DNA from 3 places in the Nonomuraea sp. ATR24 genome. Region 2 is predicted to be linked to each of the others. Evidence: predicted binding sites of a transcription regulator. Region 2 holds the regulator's gene; each other region holds the start of a gene.
The links. The regulator HrcA, encoded in region 2, represses chaperone genes, less so after heat shock. The targets are predictions, from matches to a motif close to TTGGCACTCTCNNNNNGAGAGTGCCAA.
Positions count from the first base shown of each region.

Region 1: a site for HrcA is predicted at 872-898, ahead of groL (chaperonin GroEL). Genes of this name have one in related genera too.
Region 3: a site for HrcA is predicted at 1,016-1,042, ahead of groES (co-chaperone GroES). Genes of this name have one in related genera too.

Region 1 is NZ_JBGNUU010000016.1:31,836-34,100, forward strand. It holds gene ACBI99_RS32005 (MoaD/ThiS family protein) at 1-264, shown strand, start outside; gene ACBI99_RS32010 (cold-shock protein) at 512-712, shown strand; gene groL (chaperonin GroEL) at 1,007-2,265, shown strand, end outside.
Region 2 is NZ_JBGNUU010000011.1:207,731-209,995, forward strand. It holds gene ACBI99_RS26200 (hypothetical protein) at 1-275, opposite strand, end outside; gene hrcA (heat-inducible transcriptional repressor HrcA) at 424-1,443, shown strand; gene dnaJ (molecular chaperone DnaJ) at 1,455-2,265, shown strand, end outside.
Region 3 is NZ_JBGNUU010000004.1:493,389-495,653, reverse strand. It holds gene ACBI99_RS13280 (MarR family winged helix-turn-helix transcriptional regulator) at 1-1, opposite strand, end outside; gene ACBI99_RS13275 (NAD-dependent epimerase/dehydratase family protein) at 73-957, shown strand; gene groES (co-chaperone GroES) at 1,129-1,443, shown strand; gene groL (chaperonin GroEL) at 1,517-2,265, shown strand, end outside.

The DNA.
Region 1 (2,265 bases), on a different contig from region 2:
GTGCGGATTCCCACCATCCTGCGCACCTACACCGGCGGTAACGCGGAGGTGAGTGGAGAGGGCGCGACGCTGCGTGACGTGCTTGCCAAGCTCGACTCCGACTACCCGGGCATCGGCGCGCGCATTCTTGATGAATCGGGCAAGATTCGTCGTTTTGTCAACGTTTACGTTGGCGAAGAGGATGTCCGTTTCGCCGAGGGGCTCGACACTCCCGCCCCTGAGGGCACTCAGATCTCCATCATCCCGGCGGTCGCGGGCGGCTGAGAACCCCCCGATCTCCAGAACGACCCTCTAGAAGGCGCCCCATGCGGGCGCCTTCTCTTTTGTGAAATACAAGGTTGAACCAGTTAGCGTGAGGTGAAATACCCGATTTGCCGATTGACTCTGTTGCCAAACGCCTTCCCACAGGTATGGTCGAGTGCGATCGTACGGCTGATATCCATTAGTCAGGCGATTGTGGGTCTCGCGGAGGAATGGGCGGGATCTATGAGCCCAGTAAGAGGAGTCGGAAGTGGCGCAGGGCACCGTCAAGTGGTTCAACGCGGACAAGGGCTACGGCTTCATCGCGGTAGACGGTGGTAAGGATGTATTCGTCCATTACTCGGCAATCTTGATGGACGGGTATCGGTCTCTCGAGCAGGGCCAACGGGTCGAGTTCGAGATCACGCAGGGCCAGAAGGGACCGCAGGCGGAGTCCGTCCGCTCGGTCTGACGTGGTGAGCACGGGCGGCTCGCACGTCAGCGCAGTACGTGCGAACCGCCACCTCTCGTCCCCTCACGTACGGCGGGCTCACGGGCCCGCCGTACCGACGTGACCTGGGGCGGGGTGCTGTCGGCTTGCACTCGACCGGGTAGAGTGCTAAACAATTCGTTGGCACTCTCTGTCGCAGAGTGCCAACCCTGGGATCGAGACGATGGGGTCCGCCGAAGGAGCTGCGGGCCCACATGCCGTCGCGGGCGTCGGCTCGATCGCAGCAGCCACCCTGTGTCTGGGAGGTCTAGCCTTATGGCAGCCAAGATGATCGCGTTTGACGAGGACGCCCGGCGCGGTCTCGAGCGCGGTATGAACCAGCTCGCCGACGCCGTCAAGGTGACCCTGGGGCCCAAGGGCCGCAACGTCGTGCTGGAGAAGAAGTGGGGCGCCCCCACGATCACCAACGACGGTGTCTCCATCGCCAAGGAGATCGAGCTCGAGGACCCGTGGGAGAAGATCGGCGCCGAGCTGGTCAAGGAAGTCGCCAAGAAGACCGACGACGTCGCGGGCGACGGCACCACCACCGCCACCGTGCTCGCCCAGGCGCTCGTCCGTGAGGGCCTGCGCAACGTGGCCGCCGGCGCCAACCCGATGGCTCTGAAGAAGGGCATCGAGGCGGCCGTGGAGCGGGTCAGCGAGGAGCTGTCCAAGCTGGCCAAGGACGTGGAGACCAAGGAGCAGATCGCCTCCACCGCCTCCATCTCCGCCGCCGACCCCGAGATCGGCTCGCTCATCGCCGAGGCGATGGACAAGGTCGGCAAGGAAGGCGTCATCACCGTCGAGGAGAGCAACACCTTCGGCCTCGAGCTCGAGCTCACCGAGGGCATGCGCTTCGACAAGGGCATGACGTCGATGTACTTCGTGACGGACTCCGACCGTATGGAGGCTGTGCTCGAGGACCCGTACATCCTCATCGTCAACTCGAAGGTCTCGGCCAACAAGGACCTGCTGCCCCTGCTCGACAAGGTCGTGCAGTCCGGCAAGCCGCTCCTCATCATCGCCGAGGACATCGAGGGCGAGGCCCTGGCCACCCTCGTGGTCAACAAGATCCGCGGCCTGTTCCGCTCCGTGGCCGTCAAGGCCCCGGGCTTCGGTGACCGCCGCAAGGCCATGCTCGGCGACATCGCCATCCTCACCGGTGGCCAGGTCATCGCCGAGGAGGTCGGTCTCAAGCTCGAGAACGCCACCCTCGACCTGCTCGGCCGCGCCCGCAAGGTCGTCGTCACCAAGGACGAGACCACGATCGTCGACGGCGCCGGTGACGCCGACGCGATCAGCGGCCGCGTGAACGAGATCCGCGCCGAGATCGAGCGCACGGACTCCGACTACGACCGCGAGAAGCTCCAGGAGCGCCTGGCCAAGCTCGCCGGTGGCGTCGCCGTCATCAAGGCGGGCGCGGCCACCGAGGTCGAGCTCAAGGAGCGCAAGCACCGCATCGAGGACGCCGTGCGCAACGCCAAGGCGGCCGTCGAGGAGGGCATCGTCCCCGGTGGTGGCGTGGCGCTGCTGCA
Region 2 (2,265 bases):
GCCACCGTGCTGAACAGGCTGCTCACGAACAGCGCCCCGGCGGCCAGCACGCACACGGCGGCCACGCCCCATGCGAGGCCGATCCACCTCAGCCGGGGCCGGATCGCCTTCGGGTCCACCCGCTGCCCGTACGGAGGCGGGAACTGCTGCCCGTACGGGGGCGGCGGCGGGGCGAAGTAGGGCTGCTGACCAGGGGGAGGGGGCGGATACTGGTGGTGGGTCCCCGGCTGCGGCCCCGGCGGAGGCGGCGGGCCGTACGGCGAATTGTCCGTCATGGCGGCAAGTGTGAGGCTTGGCATTCGGCTTGTCATCGGGCCCCCGGCGTTATCGCACCTTGTGGGTGAGAGCCGTACACTTGGCACTCGGGAACACAGAGTGCTAGACCTGGCGTTTCCCCTAAAGGCAGCGGTAGGAGGTGCGCACGTGCTCGACGATCGTAAACTCGCGGTGCTCCGCGCCATTGTCGAAGACTACGTGTCGACCAACGAACCCGTCGGCTCGAAGGCGCTCGCCGAGCGCCACAACCTCAAGGTCTCCCCGGCGACGGTCCGCAACGACATGGCCGCGCTGGAGGAGGAGGGCTACATCACCCAGCCGCACACCAGCGCGGGCCGAGTGCCGACGGACAAGGGTTATCGCCTGTTCGTCGACAGGCTCTCGCAGGTCAAGCCGCTCTCCGGAGCGGAGCGCCGGGCGATCGAGACCTTCCTGGCGGGCGCGGTCGACCTCGACGACGTGGTGACCCGCACGGTGCGGCTGCTCGCGCAGCTCACCAGGCAGGTCGCCGTCGTGCAGTATCCGACCCTGACCCGTTCCACGGTCCGGCACGTCGAGCTGGTCCCGCTCGCCGAGCGGCGGGTCATGCTCGTCCTGATCACCAACACCGGCCGCGTCGAGCAGCGCGTGATCGAGCTGCCCGAGGTGGTGGAGGACACCCGCATCGCGCACCTGCGCGCGGTGCTCAACGCCTGTCTCGACGGCTGCGGCCTGGCCAGCGTGCCGGAGCTGGTGTCCGACCTGCCCGAGCGGCTGCCGGTCGAGGACCGGCCGGTGGTGGCGACGATCCTGTCGGTCCTGCTCGAAACGCTCGTCGAGCGGCACGACGAGAAGATCGTGTTCGCCGGCGCGGCCAACCTGGCCGGCGCCGACTTCAGCGTCGGCCTGCGCGACGTGCTGGAGGCGCTGGAGGAACAGGTCGTGCTCATGCGGCTGCTCGGCGAGACAACCACAGACACCCCGTCCGCTCTCACCGTGCGCATCGGTTCCGAGAACGCCTATACCGGACTGCGGGGCACGTCCATCGTCGCCACGGGATACGGTCAAGGCGACAACCAACTGGCCCGGCTCGGCGTGCTGGGCCCCACGAGGATGGACTACCCCGTGACGATGGGCGCCGTACGCGCGGTGGCACGCTACGTCAGCCAGATCCTGGCTGCATCTTAAGAGGTCGATAAGTGGCAAACAGCGACTACTACGCCACCCTCGGGGTGCGCCGTGACGCCAGTCAGGACGAGATCAAGAAGGCCTACCGCCGGCTGGCCCGCGAGCTGCACCCTGACGTGAATCCCGATCCCGCCACCCAGGAGCGGTTCAAGGAGATCACGCAGGCCTACGAGGTGCTGTCCGACCCGAGCAAGCGCCAGATGTACGACCTCGGCGGCGACCCGTTCGGCGGCGGCGGCGCGGGTGCGGGCGCCGGCGGGTTCGGCGCCGGGTTCCCGTTCAGCGACATCATGGACGCCTTCTTCGGCACCGCCGGCGGCACGCGCGGGCCCCGCTCGCGTGCCAGGCGCGGCCGCAACGCGACCATCCGGGTCGAGCTCGACCTGCGCGAGACCGCGTTCGGCACCACCCGTGAGCTCGTCGTCGACACGGCCGTCACCTGTGAGGTGTGCCAGGGCGCCGGCACCGCCCAGGGCACCCACCCCGACACCTGTGACATGTGCAACGGGCGCGGCGAGATCTCCCAGGTCACCCGCTCGTTCCTGGGCCAGGTCATGACCTCGCGGCCGTGCCCGCAGTGCGGCGGCTTCGGCAGCATCATCCGCCACCCGTGCCAGGAGTGCTCCGGCGACGGCCGGGTGCGCACCCGCCGCACGATCAAGGTCCGGATCCCGGCCGGCGTCGAGGACGGCACCCACATCCAGCTCGCCGGCGAGGGCGAGGTCGGCCCCGGCGGCGGCCCGCCCGGCGACCTGTTCCTGGAGATCGCCGAGAAGCCGCACGAGATCTTCGAACGGCGCGGCGACGACCTGCACTGCACGG
Region 3 (2,265 bases), on a different contig from region 2:
TACGCCCGACGATATCAAAAATTTCGACGTTGAAATTTCTGGGGAGCCGCGCTAGTTTTCCGGAGTGTCGAAGTGTTCAACGTCGAAGTGTTCGAGGTGGAAGACATGAAGGTGCTGGTGCTGGGCGCGACGGGCTACATCGGCGGAGTGCTGGTCGAGCGGCTGATCGAGCGCGGCCACGAGGTCGCGGCGCTGGTGCGGCCGTCGGCCGACGGGAGCAGGCGGGTGCCCGGGGCGGCCGACGAGCGCCACGGCGACCTGGCGGACCCGGCGTCGGTCGCCGCCGCGCTGACCGCCGACGTCGACGCCGTGGTGCACGCCGCCGAGCTGACCGGCGACCGGGAGACCGACCTGGCCTCCGTCGGCGCGCTCGCCGCCTCCGGGAAGCGGGTGACGTACGTGAGCGGGGTCTGGGTGCTCGGCGAGGTGGACGGCGGGGACGAGGAGAGCCCGGCCGACCCCGTCCCGCTGGTCGCCTACCGCGACCAGGTCGAGCGGCTCGTGCTCGACGGCGGCGGGGCGGTGGTCCGGCCGGGCGTCGTCCACGGCCGGGGCGGCGGCATCCCCGCGCTGCTGCGCGAGCAGGCGGCCCGGCGCGATAAGGGCGTGTACGTGACCGCCGGGGGAGTGCCCGCCTGGACGGCCGTGCACGTGGACGACCTGGCGGACCTGCTCGTCGCGGTCGTGGAGAAGGGGGAGGCGCGGATCTACCACGCCATCGCCGAGGAGGGCGTGCCCGTGGACGCCGTCGCCGAGGCGGCCGGTGTGGCGGCCGGTGTGGGCGCCGTCGCGGAGCCGTGGCCGCTCGCGGAGGCCGCCGGAGTGCTGGGCGAGGGATTCGCCCAGGCCCTCGCGCTCAGCCAGCGCATCGGCGCGTCGCGCACCCGGGCGGCCCTGGGCTGGAACCCCGGCCGGGCCGGGATCGTGGCCGACCTGGCGGAAGGCTCCTACGCCTGATCGCCCAGAGCTGACGCGTTCGTGTTGACTGTCAAGCCCCTCTTGCATATGTTTCCTGTTGGCACTCTCCCCTTGAGAGTGCCAACTGTGCGACGAGGCAGGTCTGGCACCCGCGACGGCAGGCCCCGCTGGTCGCCTCTTCTGATCATTCAAATCTGAAGGGGAGGTCCGATCGTGACGACCGCCACCAAGGTTCCCGTTAAGCCGCTCGGCGACCGCATCGTGGTTCAGCCGCTTGAGGCAGAGCAGACCACCGCTTCCGGCCTGGTCATCCCGGACACCGCCAAGGAGAAGCCGCAGGAGGGCAAGGTCCTCGCGGTGGGCCCGGGCAACTGGGACGAGGACGGCGACAAGCGGATTCCGCTCGACGTCTCCGAGGGCGACATCGTCCTCTACAGCAAGTACGGCGGCACCGAGGTCAAGTACGGCGGCGAGGAGTACCTCGTGCTCTCCGCCCGCGACGTTCTCGCGATCATCGAGAAGTAAGCCGGTCGTGTCGGGCCCCGGGCGCTCCCAAGGCGGCCGGGGCTTTCGACGCTAGGAGAGGACTTTCAGCAAAATGGCGAAGATTCTGGAGTTCGACGAGGACGCCCGCCGCGCGCTTGAGCGCGGAGTCAACGCCCTCGCGGACGCCGTGAAGGTTACCCTCGGCCCGCGTGGCCGCAACGTCGTCATCGACAAGAAGTTCGGTGCTCCGACGATCACCAACGACGGTGTCACCATCGCTCGCGAGGTCGAGCTGGAGGACCGTTACGAGAACCTCGGCGCCCAGCTCGCCAAGGAAGTTGCCACCAAGACCAACGACATCGCGGGTGACGGCACCACCACCGCGACCGTCCTGGCCCAGGCCATGGTCCGCGAGGGCCTGCGCAACGTGGCGGCCGGCGCCTCGCCGCTGTCGCTCAAGCGCGGCATCGACAAGGCCGCCAAGGACGTCAGCGACAGGCTGCTCGCCTCGGCCATCCCGGTCGAGGACAAGAAGGCCATCGCCGACGTGGCGACGATCTCCGCCCAGGACGCCAAGATCGGTGACCTGATCGCCGAGGCGTTCGACAAGGTCGGCAAGGACGGCGTGCTGACCGTCGAAGAGTCCAACGCCATGGGCATGGAGCTCGAGTTCACCGAGGGCCTGCAGTTCGACAAGGGTTACCTGTCGGCCTACATGGTGACCGACTCCGAGCGGATGGAGTCCGTCCTGGAGGACGCCTACATCCTGCTCACCCAGGGCAAGGTCTCCTCCATCGCGGACTTCCTGCCGCTGCTGGAGCAGATCGCCCAGACGAAGAAGCCGCTGCTCGTGGTCGCCGA